One region of the Streptomyces sp. NPDC053432 genome, then DNA from elsewhere that is predicted to be linked to it. Evidence: riboswitches for the same ligand, from Rfam matches in the RefSeq annotation. Region 1 holds a riboswitch; the other holds the start of a gene.

Evidence for each region. Region 1 has a riboswitch for ZMP and ZTP ahead of ACZ6Y1_RS07280 (bifunctional 5,10-methylenetetrahydrofolate dehydrogenase/5,10-methenyltetrahydrofolate cyclohydrolase). Riboswitches for the same ligand answer to the same signal wherever they lie in the genome.
Region 2: linked by a shared signal. The riboswitch ahead of ACZ6Y1_RS23375 (serine hydroxymethyltransferase) and the one ahead of ACZ6Y1_RS07280 (bifunctional 5,10-methylenetetrahydrofolate dehydrogenase/5,10-methenyltetrahydrofolate cyclohydrolase) in region 1 are both predicted to bind ZMP and ZTP.

The regions. Positions count from the first base shown of each region.
Region 1 covers NZ_JBVJKF010000003.1:258,064-263,756, reverse strand. The annotation lists gene ACZ6Y1_RS07295 (hydroxysqualene dehydroxylase) at 1-804, shown strand, start outside; gene ACZ6Y1_RS07290 (helix-turn-helix domain-containing protein) at 848-1,642, shown strand; gene ACZ6Y1_RS07285 (hypothetical protein) at 1,628-2,044, opposite strand; gene ACZ6Y1_RS07280 (bifunctional 5,10-methylenetetrahydrofolate dehydrogenase/5,10-methenyltetrahydrofolate cyclohydrolase) at 2,254-3,099, opposite strand; ZMP/ZTP riboswitch at 3,184-3,277, opposite strand; gene ACZ6Y1_RS07275 (methyltransferase domain-containing protein) at 3,334-4,095, shown strand; gene ACZ6Y1_RS07270 (RNA polymerase sigma factor) at 4,309-5,693, shown strand, end outside.
Region 2 covers NZ_JBVJKF010000014.1:127,338-133,030, forward strand. The annotation lists gene trpS (tryptophan--tRNA ligase) at 1-820, opposite strand, end outside; gene ACZ6Y1_RS23375 (serine hydroxymethyltransferase) at 1,273-2,544, opposite strand; ZMP/ZTP riboswitch at 2,580-2,670, opposite strand; gene rocD (ornithine--oxo-acid transaminase) at 2,780-3,985, shown strand; gene ACZ6Y1_RS23385 (glutathionylspermidine synthase family protein) at 3,995-5,185, opposite strand; gene ACZ6Y1_RS23390 (hypothetical protein) at 5,215-5,517, opposite strand; gene ACZ6Y1_RS23395 (DMT family protein) at 5,635-5,693, shown strand, end outside.

The DNA of each region.
Region 1 (5,693 bases):
CGGCAGACCGTCACCGCCGACCACTACGTCAGCGCCCTGCCCGTGGAGCACGCCCGCCGCACCTGGAGTGCCGCTCTGCGCGCCGCCGACCCGATGCTGGGGCGCTGCGACCAGCTGCAGACCGACTGGATGACGGGCATCCAGTTCTACCTCACCGAACGCGCCGCGCTGGTGCACGGCCACCTCAACTGCATCGACTCGCCCTGGTCGTTGACCGCGATCCAGCAGGCGGAGCACTGGCCCGCTCGCGACTTCCCCGCCGACTACGGCGACGGGGCGGCGGCCGACTGCCTGTCGGTGGACATCTCGGAGTGGGACAAGCCCGGGATCCTGTACGGGAAGACGGCAAAGCAGTGCACGCGCGACGAGGTGGCCCGCGAGGTGTGGGCCCAGCTGAAGGCCTCCCTGAACGACAGCGGGAAGACCCTCCTGCGCGACTCCACCCTGCACTCCTGGCACCTGGACCCGGGTGTCGACGGGCTCGGCACCCCGAACCCCACCAACCAGGACCAGCTGCTGATCCACCCCGTCGGCACCCTCCACAACCGGCCGAGCGCCCGCACCCGCGTCCCGAACTTCTTCCTCAGCGGGGACTACGTCGCGGTGGACATCGACCTCGCCACGATGGAGGGCGCGAACGCCTCGGCCCGGGCGGCCGTCAACGCCCTCCTGGACCGCGACGGCTCCCCGAGCGCGCGCTGCGCGATCCGGCCGCTGTACCGGGCTCCGGAGGTCGAGTCCGCCAAGCGGCACGACCTGTGGCGCTACCGTCTCGGCCTGCGGAACGTCCTCGACGTGGGCTGAACCGGCCCCACTTGGGACGGACATCTCGGCTACGGTCGTGAACATGACCACCATCGCACCCACGGTCGGGGCCCTGCTGCGCGCCTGGCGGGAGCGGCGCGGGATCAGCCAGCTGGAACTGGCGGGCCGGGCCGACTCCTCGTCGCGGCACATCAGTTTCATCGAGACCGGACGGTCCCGGCCGAGCGAGGAGATGGTACTGAGGCTCGCCGACCGCCTGGACGTACCGGTACGGGAGCAGAACGCGCTCCTCCTGGCGGCGGGTTACGCCCCCCGCTACGCGCAGACGGCTCTGGACGACCCGGCGATGGAGACGCTGCGCGAGGGCATTCAGCGCCTGCTGACCGGCTACGAGCCCTACCCGGCGCTGGTCGTGGACGCCACGTACCACGTGATCGCCGCGAACCGGGGCGTCATGATGCTGATGGAGGGGCTGCCGGAGCACCTGCTGGCGCCGCCCCTGAACGCCATGCGGATCACCCTGCACCCCGAGGGCCTGGCGCCGAGGATCCGCAACCTGAAGGAGTGGCGCGGACACCTGCTGGCCCAGATGGAGCGGCAGATCGCGCTGGCCCGCTCCGAGCCGCTGCGCGCGCTGTACGAGGAGGTGTCTGCCTACCCCGTCCCGGAGCGGCCCGGCGGCGCCGGGCCGGAGGAAGCCGTCCCGTACATCGCGCTGCCGCTGGTCATCGAGCACGACGGCCACCTGCTGTCCTTCGTGTCCTCGATCGCGACCTTCAACACGCCCATGGACGTGACCGTCGCCGAGCTGGCCATCGAGACGATGCTCCCGGCCGACCCGGCGACGGTGAAGTACCTGCGCTCACTCGGCGACTGAGCGCAGGGCGAGCTGCTGCAGCAGGGCGAACGAGGCCACGGTGAGGGCCTGCGCCGGGATCCACACCAGGCCGGCGGTGGTGGGCGTGAACCAGGCGAGCAGGGACACCAGGCTGAGCACGGCCCAGGCGTAGTTCGCCTCGATGACGAACTTGACGGGGAAGGCGGCCGGCCGGCGCCGCGAGGCGAGCCGGCCCACCCCCGCGCCGAAGACGGCCAGGAAGACGCCCAGTCCCAGCAGGAGACCCTGCCCGACCCCGAGCAGCCTCCCGAGCGGGGCGGAGAAGGCCGCGTACGCCAGCCCGTTGCCGGTGGTGACGACGGAGTCGAGGGCGAGGAAGCGGCGCAGGGCGGTCTGCGGCTCGGTGGTGCGGGCGAGGGTACCGATGAGGGTCGCGGACATGGCTGGTCAGCCTCCATCGAGGTAGGAACGCGGGGTGGGTACCGGGTCCCGGCTCTGAGTGCGCAGCTCCGGAACCCGATGCCCCCACCCTGCCGCGCCGCCGCCGACGGGTCGATTACCTGTGAGGTCATGCGGCCCGGCCGCGGGAAACGGGACGCCCCGGGCCGAAGGGTCCGGGGCGTTCGCCGTGCGCGCGGGCGCGGTGCGGGTCAGAGGTCCGCGAGGTCCAGCCCGGCCTGCGCCGCGGCCGCCTGGACGGTCTGCTCCAGCAGGACCGCGATGGTCATCGGGCCGACCCCGCCCGGGACCGGGGTGATCAGCGAGGCGCGGGCGGCCGCCGACTCGAAGTGGACGTCGCCGACGTTGCCCTCGTTGTAACCGGCGTCCAGGACCACCGCGCCCGGCTTGATGTCCTCGCCCCGGATGAACTCGGCCTTGCCGACGGCGGCGACCAGCACGTCCGCCTGGCGCACGATCGAGGAGAGGTCCTTGGTGCGGGAGTGGCAGTAGGTGACGGTGGCGTTCTGCTCCAGCAGCAGCATCCCGGCGGGCTTGCCCAGGATCGCGCTGCGGCCGACGACCACGGCGTGCTTGCCGGTCAGGTCCACGTCGTACTCGGCGAGCAGGCGCATGATGCCGCCCGGGGTGCAGGAGACGAAGCCGGGCAGCCCGAAGCCCATGGCCGCGAAGGAGTGCATGGTGACCCCGTCGACGTCCTTGCCGGGGGCGATGGCCTCGAAGGCGGCGCGCTCGTCGATGTGGTGCGGGACGGGGTGCTGGAGCAGGATGCCGCTGATCTCCGGGTCCTCGGAGAGCGCGGTGATCGCGGCGACCAGTTCCTCGGTGGTGGTCGCGGCCGGCAGCTCCACGTGGCGGGAGGTGATCCCGGCCTTGGCGCAACGGTTCTGCTTCATCCGGACGTAGGTCACGGAGGCGGGGTCCTCGCCGACCAGTACGGTCGCGAGGCAGGGCGCGGTGCCGGTGCGCTCGGTGATCTTCGCCGCGTAGGCGGCCGTCCGCTCCGAGATGCGGCGGGCGAGGGCCGTGCCGTCCATCAGCCGGGCGGAGCCGGCGGCGGGAGCGGCGGCGGGGGCAGTCTGGGCAGTCGTCACGGGGTCTCCTGAACGTCGCTGCGGATCGCGGTTCGCCCAGGCGCGCGGCAGACGACGTACCGGAGTACGCCGGGCCGCTCCCCGGTGGTGATCCACCCGAACGCCAGTCACGGCCCGCGTCCACTGTAGTCGACATATCCGGTGGTCGACCGGGGCCCGGCCTGCGAGGATCAGGGCATGACGCGTACTTTCGACCATCTTGTCGCGGAAGCCGAGTCGGTCTCCGTGGACGGCTGGGACTTCTCCTGGCTCGACGGCCGGGCGACCGAGCAGCGTCCCTCCTGGGGGTACCAGCGGCTGCTGCGCGAGCGGCTGGCCCGCGTCCGGTCCGCCCTGGACATCCAGACCGGCGGGGGCGAGGTCCTGGCCGGGGCCGGCCCGCTGCCGCCGCTGACGGCGGCCACCGAGTCCTGGCCGCCCAACATCGACCGGGCGACCCGGCTGCTGCACCCGCTCGGCGCGGTCGTGGTGGCCGACACGGACGAGCCGCCCCTGCCCTTCGGCGACGAGGCCTTCGAGCTCGTCGCCAGCCGCCATCCGGTGACCATCTGGTGGGACGAGATCGCACGGGTCCTGACCCCCGGGGGCACCTACCTCTCCCAGCAGGTCGGGCCGGCGAGCGTCTTCGAGCTCGTCGAGTACTTCCTGGGGCCCCAGCCGGAGGAGGTCCGGGGCGCACGCCACCCCGACGACGCCGTGAGCGACGCCACGAAGGCCGGCCTGGAGGTCGTCGACCTGCGCTCCGAACGGCTCCGTACGGAGTTCCACGACATCGGAGCCGTGATCTACTTCCTCAGGAAGGTGATCTGGATGGTGCCCGGCTTCACGGTCGGGCAGTACCGGGACCGGCTGCGCGAGCTGCACGAACAGATCGAACGCGAAGGTCCGTTCGTCGCACATACCGCCCGTTTCCTCATCGAAGCCCGCAAAACGGACTGACGGCGGGGGCGGACGGAATCCCCGTCGGCAGGTTGCCCGTCGGCGGCGTGGCGCAGGTCACTCAATTCAGCGCGTAACGAATCGACTCGAGCGTGCGATGAACCGACAGGTGTCCTCGCGCGGCCCGGAATACAGACCCCCTCGGGTCTGTTTCCCAAGTTCGCGCGATGATGTCCCGCCGATCCCTTATCTGCTCGCAACGAGAGGCTCCTTGTGTCGCTCAGCCCGTCCCGTACGTTCCCTCCGGAGATCGCCGAATCGGAGGCCCTCGTCGCGCTCGTCGAGCGCGGCCGCGAGCAGGGTCACATCAACGGTGACGACGTGCGCCAGGCCTTCGAGGCCGGCCGCATCCCGGTGGACCAGTGGAAGCGGGTCCTGCGCAGCCTGAACCAGGTCCTGGACGAGGAGGGCGTCGCCCTCCACGTCAGCGCCGCCCCCGCCACGAAGGCTGCCGCCAAGAAGCCCCGCAAGGCGGCCGCAGCCCCTGCCCGTACCGTGACCAAGAAGGCCGTCGCCCCGCCGCGCCCCATCGGCGCGCGCAAGACGGCCGCCACCAGCACGCCGGCCACGGCCTCGGCGATATCCGCCACGCCGGCCGCTGCCGCTCCCGCCGGCGAGGCGGCGTCCGACACGGTCGCCGCCGAGCCGAAGAAGCGCACGGTCAAGAAGACCGCCGCGAAGAAGACCGCGGTCAAGAAGACCGCGGCCGCGAAGAAGACCACCGCCAAGGACGCCGACGAGGGCGAGAACCCGGTCGTCGAGGGCGAGGACTGGGCGGTCGAGGACCTCGCTGACGAGCCCGAGGAGGAGTCGCCCAAGGCCGGCGGCGGTCAGGGCTTCGTGCTGTCCGACGACGACGAGGACGACGCCCCGGCGCAGACCGTCATGGTCGCCGGTGCCACCGCCGACCCCGTCAAGGACTACCTCAAGCTCATCGGCAAGGTGCCGCTCCTCAACGCCGAGCAGGAGGTCGAGCTCGCCAAGCGCATCGAGGCGGGCCTGTTCTCCGAGTACAAGCTCGAAGAGGAGGAGGACCACAAGCCCGCCTTCAAGCGCGAGCTGGAGATCCTGGTCGAGGACGGCCGCCGCGCGAAGAACCACCTGCTGGAGGCCAACCTCCGCCTCGTGGTCTCCCTCGCCAAGCGCTACACCGGCCGCGGCATGCTCTTCCTGGACCTGATCCAGGAGGGCAACGTCGGCCTGATCCGCGCCGTGGAGAAGTTCGACTACACCAAGGGCTTCAAGTTCTCCACGTACGCGACCTGGTGGATCCGGCAGGCGATCACGCGCGCCATGGCCGACCAGTCGCGCACCATCCGCATCCCGGTCCACATGGTCGAGATCATCAACAAGCTCGCCCGCGTGCAGCGCCAGATGCTCCAGGACCTGGGCCGTGAGCCCACCCCGGAGGAGCTGGGCAAGGAACTCGACATGACCCCCGAGAAGGTCATCGAGGTCCAGAAGTACGGCCGTGAGCCGATCTCCCTGCACACCCCCCTGGGTGAGGAGGGCGACAGCGAGTTCGGTGACCTCATCGAGGACTCCGAGGCGGTCGTGCCGGCCGACGCGGTCTCCTTCACCTTCCTCCAGGAGCAGCT
Region 2 (5,693 bases), on a different contig from region 1:
CGCCGTAGCCCTTGCCCTCGTACTTCGCCTCCAGCTCGGAGACGGTCTCGCCCGTGAGGGTGGAGTAGATCGTGAGCAGGTTGCTGACGCCGGGCTTCTTCTCGGTGTCGTAGCGGATCTCGGTCTCGGTGTCCGTGACCGCGCTCTTGACCTTCTTCTCGGTGACCTTGGGCTCGTCGAGGAGGTTGATCAGGCCCTTGGGCGAGGACGCCGACTTCGACATCTTGATCGACGGGTCCTGGAGGTCGTAGATCTTCGCGGTCTCCTTGACGATGTGCGCGGCGGGGAGCGTGAAGGTCTGGCCGAAGCGCTGGTTGAAGCGCTCCGCGAGGTCGCGGGTCAGCTCGACGTGCTGGCGCTGGTCCTCGCCCACGGGGACGGAGTTCGCCTGGTAGAGCAGGATGTCGGCGACCTGGAGGATCGGGTACGTGAACAGGCCGACGCTGGCGCTGCCGACCCCGCCCTTGGCGGACTTGTCCTTGAACTGGGTCATCCGGCTGGCCTCGCCGAAGCCGGTGATGCAGTTCATGACCCAGGCGAGCTGCGCGTGCTCGGGCACGTGGCTCTGGACGAAGAGCGTGCAGCGCTCGGGGTCCAGGCCGGCGGCGAGGAGCTGCGCGGCGGAGAGGCGGGTGTTCGCGCGCAGGGCCGCCGGGTCCTGCGGCATGGTGATCGCGTGCAGGTCGACGACCATGTAGAAGGCGTCGTGCGTCTCCTGCAGGGCGACGTACTGGCGGATGGCTCCGAGGTAGTTCCCGAGGTGGAACGAACCGGAGGTGGGCTGGATGCCGGAGAGCGCGCGAGGACGATCAGAAGCCATGGCTTCATTCTCTCAGGTGCGGGGGCGGGCTCGGGCCCGCCGGTGTCCGGAACCTTCCGCGGCCGCCGGGCCGCGACCGGCCCGGCCCCCGCGGGAGGCCGGTCCCGCTGCCGGTACCGGGCCGTAGCGCGGTGGCCGAATCCCACCCCTGCCGAGCGACCGCTTTCCCTTGGCGGGACCACAGCCGGCCAGACCGCCTCCGCTGCGCGGAGCCCCCGGGGCTCCGCCCCGGACCCCGCGCCTCAATCGCCGGCGAGGCTGGATCCGCCGGGGTTGACCCAGCCTCGCCGGCGTTTGAGGCGCGGGCGCGGAGCGCCGTGTTCTGGCGGCAGCCAACGGCCCGGGCAGCCGAATCCAGCCCCGCCGGGGAACCCCAGCCCCTCCGGCGTTTGAGGAGCGGGGTCCGGGGCGGAGCCCCGTTCCTTCAGCCCGGGCGAACAGAGGCGGCCCGGTCAGGACAGGGGAAGGCCCGGGGCCGGGTACGCGGACATGAGGGAGGTGACCTCCGCACGGACGACGGCCAGCGCCGCCTCATCCCCCTTGGCCGCCGCGTCGACCGACCGCGCGATCCAGTCCGCGACCACCGGCATGTGCTCGGCCCCCAGCCCCCGGGACGTCAGCGACGGGGTGCCGATCCGGATCCCCGAGGGATCGAACGGCTTGCGCGTGTCGAAGGGGACGGTGTTGTAGTTGACCACGATCCCCGCCCGGTCCAGCGCCTTCGCCGCCACCTTCCCCGGCACCTCCCGGGAGGTGAGGTCCATCAGGATCAGGTGGTTGTCGGTGCCGCCCGACACCAGGTCGAAGCCCCGCTCCAGCAGCGCCGCCGCCAGCGCCTTCGCGTTGGCGACGACCGCGTGGGCGTACGCCGTGAAGGACGGCTGCGCCGCCTCGTGGAGGGCGACCGCGATGCCGGCCGTCGTCTGGTTGTGCGGCCCGCCCTGCAGGCCCGGGAAGACCGCCTTGTCGATGGCCTTCGCGTGCTCCTCCCGGCACATCAGCATCGCGCCGCGCGGACCCCGCAGCGTCTTGTGCGTGGTAGTGGAGATCACGTCGACGTGCCCCGCCGGGGACGGGTGCGCGCCGCCCGCGATCAGGCCCGCGATGTGCGCCACGTCGGCGACCAGGACCGAGCCCGCCTCCTCGGCGATCGACGCGAAGGCCTCGAAGTCGATCGTGCGCGGCAGCGCGGTGCCGCCGCAGAAGAGGATCTTCGGCCGCTCGGCGAGGGCCAGCTCGCGCACCGCGTCGTAGTCGATGCGCCCGTCGTCCGCCCGCACCCCGTACTGCACGCCGCGGAACCACGAGCCCGTCGCCGAGACGCCCCAGCCGTGCGTCAGGTGCCCGCCCATCGGCAGGGCCATGCCCATCACCGTGTCGCCGGGCTTCGCGAAGGCGAGGTACACGGCCAGGTTCGCCGGCGAGCCGGAGTACGGCTGCACGTTCGCGTGGTCCACGCCGAACAGGCCCTTGGCGCGCTCGACCGCCAGCGCCTCGACGCGGTCGATGTTCTGCTGGCCCTCGTAGTAGCGGCGGCCCGGGTAGCCCTCGCTGTACTTGTTCTGCAGGACGGTGCCGGAGGCTTCCAGGACGGCCGCCGAGACGTAGTTCTCGCTCGGGATCAGGCGCAGCGTCTCGGCCTGCAGGGTCTCCTCCGCCGCGACGAAGGACGCCAGTTCGGGGTCGGTCGCGAGAAGGGCGGGATGACGGTGGTTCGCGCTCATGGCGGCTCCTCCGGGGTCGATTTCGTGTCTCGTCCCCGCGAGGCCCAGGCGAGCGGCCCTGATTGCGGTCGTGCGCGCACGACTCCCCCGGAGTTGGTTCTCCGTACGCCAGTCGCCGTGCGTGCCGCCCAGCTTAGCGGGCGCGCCACGAGAAAGGTTTCTCCGCCCGCCGTACGAGCGAGGATGGAAAGTGACGCCACCCTCGTCACAGGCCTGACGGACGATCGGAGACCCCGTGTCGACAACTGCTGATGCCATCCGTTCCGCCGACGCGCACAGCGCGCACAACTACCATCCGCTGCCCGTCGTCGTCGCCTCCGCGGAAGGCGCGTGGATGACCGACGTGGAGGGCCGCCGCTACCTCGACATGCTCGCCGGCTACTCGGCGCTCAACTTCGGGCACGGCCACCGCCGGCTGCTCGACGCCGCCCACGCGCAGCTGGAGCGGGTCACGCTCACCTCGCGCGCCTTCCACCACGCCCGGTTCGCCGATTTCTGCACCGAACTCGCCGACCTGTGCGGCAAGGACATGGTGCTGCCCATGAACACGGGCGCCGAGGCGGTGGAGACGGCCGTGAAGACCGCGCGCAAGTGGGGTTACGAGGTCAAGGGCGTTCCGGACGGGCACGCCAAGATCGTGGTCGCGGCCGACAACTTCCACGGCCGCACCACCACCATCGTCTCCTTCTCCACGGACCACGAAGCCCGGGACCACTTCGGCCCGTACACCCCCGGCTTCGAGATCGTCCCGTACGGGGACCTCACCGCGCTCGCGCACGCCGTCACCGAGAACACCGTCGCCGTGCTGCTGGAGCCGATCCAGGGCGAGGCGGGGGTCCTGGTGCCTCCCGCCGGTTACCTCCGGGGCGTACGGGACCTGACGCGCGAGCGGAACGTCCTGTTCATGGCGGACGAGATCCAGTCGGGCCTCGGCCGGACCGGGAAGACCTTCGCCTGCGAGCACGAGGGCGTCGTCCCGGACGTCTACGTCCTCGGCAAGGCGCTCGGGGGCGGCGTGGTGCCGGTCTCGGCCGTCGTCGCCGACCGGGAGGTGCTCGGGGTGTTCAAGCCGGGCGAGCACGGTTCGACCTTCGGCGGGAACCCGCTCGCCTGCGCCGTCGCCCTGGAGGTGATCGCGATGCTGCGCACCGGCGAGTACCAGCAGCGCGCCGCCGAGCTCGGCGACCACCTGCACCGGGAGCTGAACCTGCTGGTCGGCGGGGGCGCGGTGACCGCCGTGCGCGGCCGCGGGCTGTGGGCGGGCGTCGACATCGAGCCCTCGCGCGGGACGGGCCGGGACATCTCCGAGAAGCTGATGGAGCTGGGGGTGCTGGTGAAGGACACGCACGGGTCGACGATCCGCATCGCACCTCCGCTGGTGATCAGCAAGGAGGACCTGGACTGGGGCCTCGACCAGCTCAGGTCGGTGCTCTCGGCCTGACGCCCCGCCCTACAGGATGACGTGGGGCAGGAAGCGGGCGTACTCGTCCGTGACCGGCCCCGCGGATTCGCGGATGCCGAGCCCCGCCGCCTCGTCCTCGACGACCCACGCGCCGAGCACCACCCGGTTGCCGTCGAAGTCCGGGAGCGGGGCCAGGCCCTGGAAGCAGTACCGCTCGTCCGGTTCCGGTGCGAACGGCTCGCCGCCGGCCTCGTGGAGGGTGACGCCGGCGCCCTCGCGGCCCAGCAGCGGCTTCGCGGCGTAGCCGGTGGTGCCGGCGAGTTCGCGGGGGCCGTCGAGGTAGGCGGGCAGCAGGTTCGGGTGCTCCGGGAAGAGCTCCCAGAGGATCGCGAGCAGCGCCTTGTTGGAGAGCAGCATCTTCCACAGCGGCTCGATCCAGCAGGTGGTGCCGCTGCCGCCGCCGAGGTCGTACGTGCCGAGGACCTGCGGGCCGAACTCGTCCGTGGCCAGCCACTCCCACGGGTAGAGCTTGAAGCAGCCTCGGATGAAGCGGAGCTTGTCGTCCACGAACCGGCCGGTGAGGCTGTCCCAGCCGATCTGCTCGACGGACAGGGCGTGGGTGTCTATGCCGGCCTGCTCGGCGGTCTCCTGGAGGTAGGCGACCGTCATCAGGTCCTCGCCGAGCTCGTCGGTCTCGGAGTGCGCGAAGTGCAGCACGCCGGGCGGCAGCAGCTCGGCCTGCCGGCGCCAGGCGTCGACGAGGCGCTCGTGGAGGGAGTTCCACTGGTCGGCGCCGGGGAAGCGTTCCTCCATCCAGAACCACTGCGGGCTCGCCGCCTCCACGAGGGAGGTGGGGGTGTCGGCGTTGTACTCCAGCAGCTTGGCGGGGCTGCCGGAGCCGTCGTAGCGCAGGTCGAAGCGGCCGTAGAGGGAGGGCTGTTCGGCGCGGCGCCGCCAGGAGTCGGCGATGAGCGCGGCGAGCTTCGGGTCGGTGATGCCGAGGTCGGCGAAGCGGTCGTGGTCGACGATGTGGGCGGCCGCCGCCAGGCACATGGCGTGCAGCTCCTCGACGACGTTCTCCAGCGCCTCCACCTCGGGGAGGGAGAAGGAGTAGTACGCGCTCTCGTCCCAGTAGGGGCGCAGCGAGTCGTCGGGGTAGCGGGTGAGGGGGTAGATCAGCCCCTGCTCCTCGACGGTCTTCTGCCAGTCGGGGCGGGGCTCGATGGTGTGCCGCTTCATGTGCCTGGTCCTGCCTGGTCCCGTGTTCGTCAGCCGCCGCTGGAGCCGGAGCTGCTGTGCCCGCCGATGCCGCCACGGGTGACGGCGGACTTGTCGAAGCTGCCGCCCGTGACCTTGCCGGCGGAGACGCGGCCGCCGTAGTAGTACGAGCCGCGGCCGCCGCTCTTGCACTCCTTGCTGTTGAGGTGCTCCAGCGTGGAACGGGACGCGCAGCGCTTGTCCGGCTCGTCGCTGCTGCCGCAGGCCACGAGGGTCGCCGCGAGCAGACCCATACCGCCGAGGGCGACCGCGCCGGAGCGCATGCGGCGCCGGTTGGTGTTGCTGCTGTCCATGTCTGCTGCTCCCCCTGGGACCCTGCGTTCGTCGGGACAGCGTAGAGCGGTGCCCCCGGGGGATGGAATCCGGCCGTCGCAGAAACTGTGACCTAGAGTCAGTTCGTGCTGATTGGGATGGTTTGTGCGCTCGGTGCGGCGGTCTGCTTCGGTACGGCGTCCGTGCTGCAGGCGAT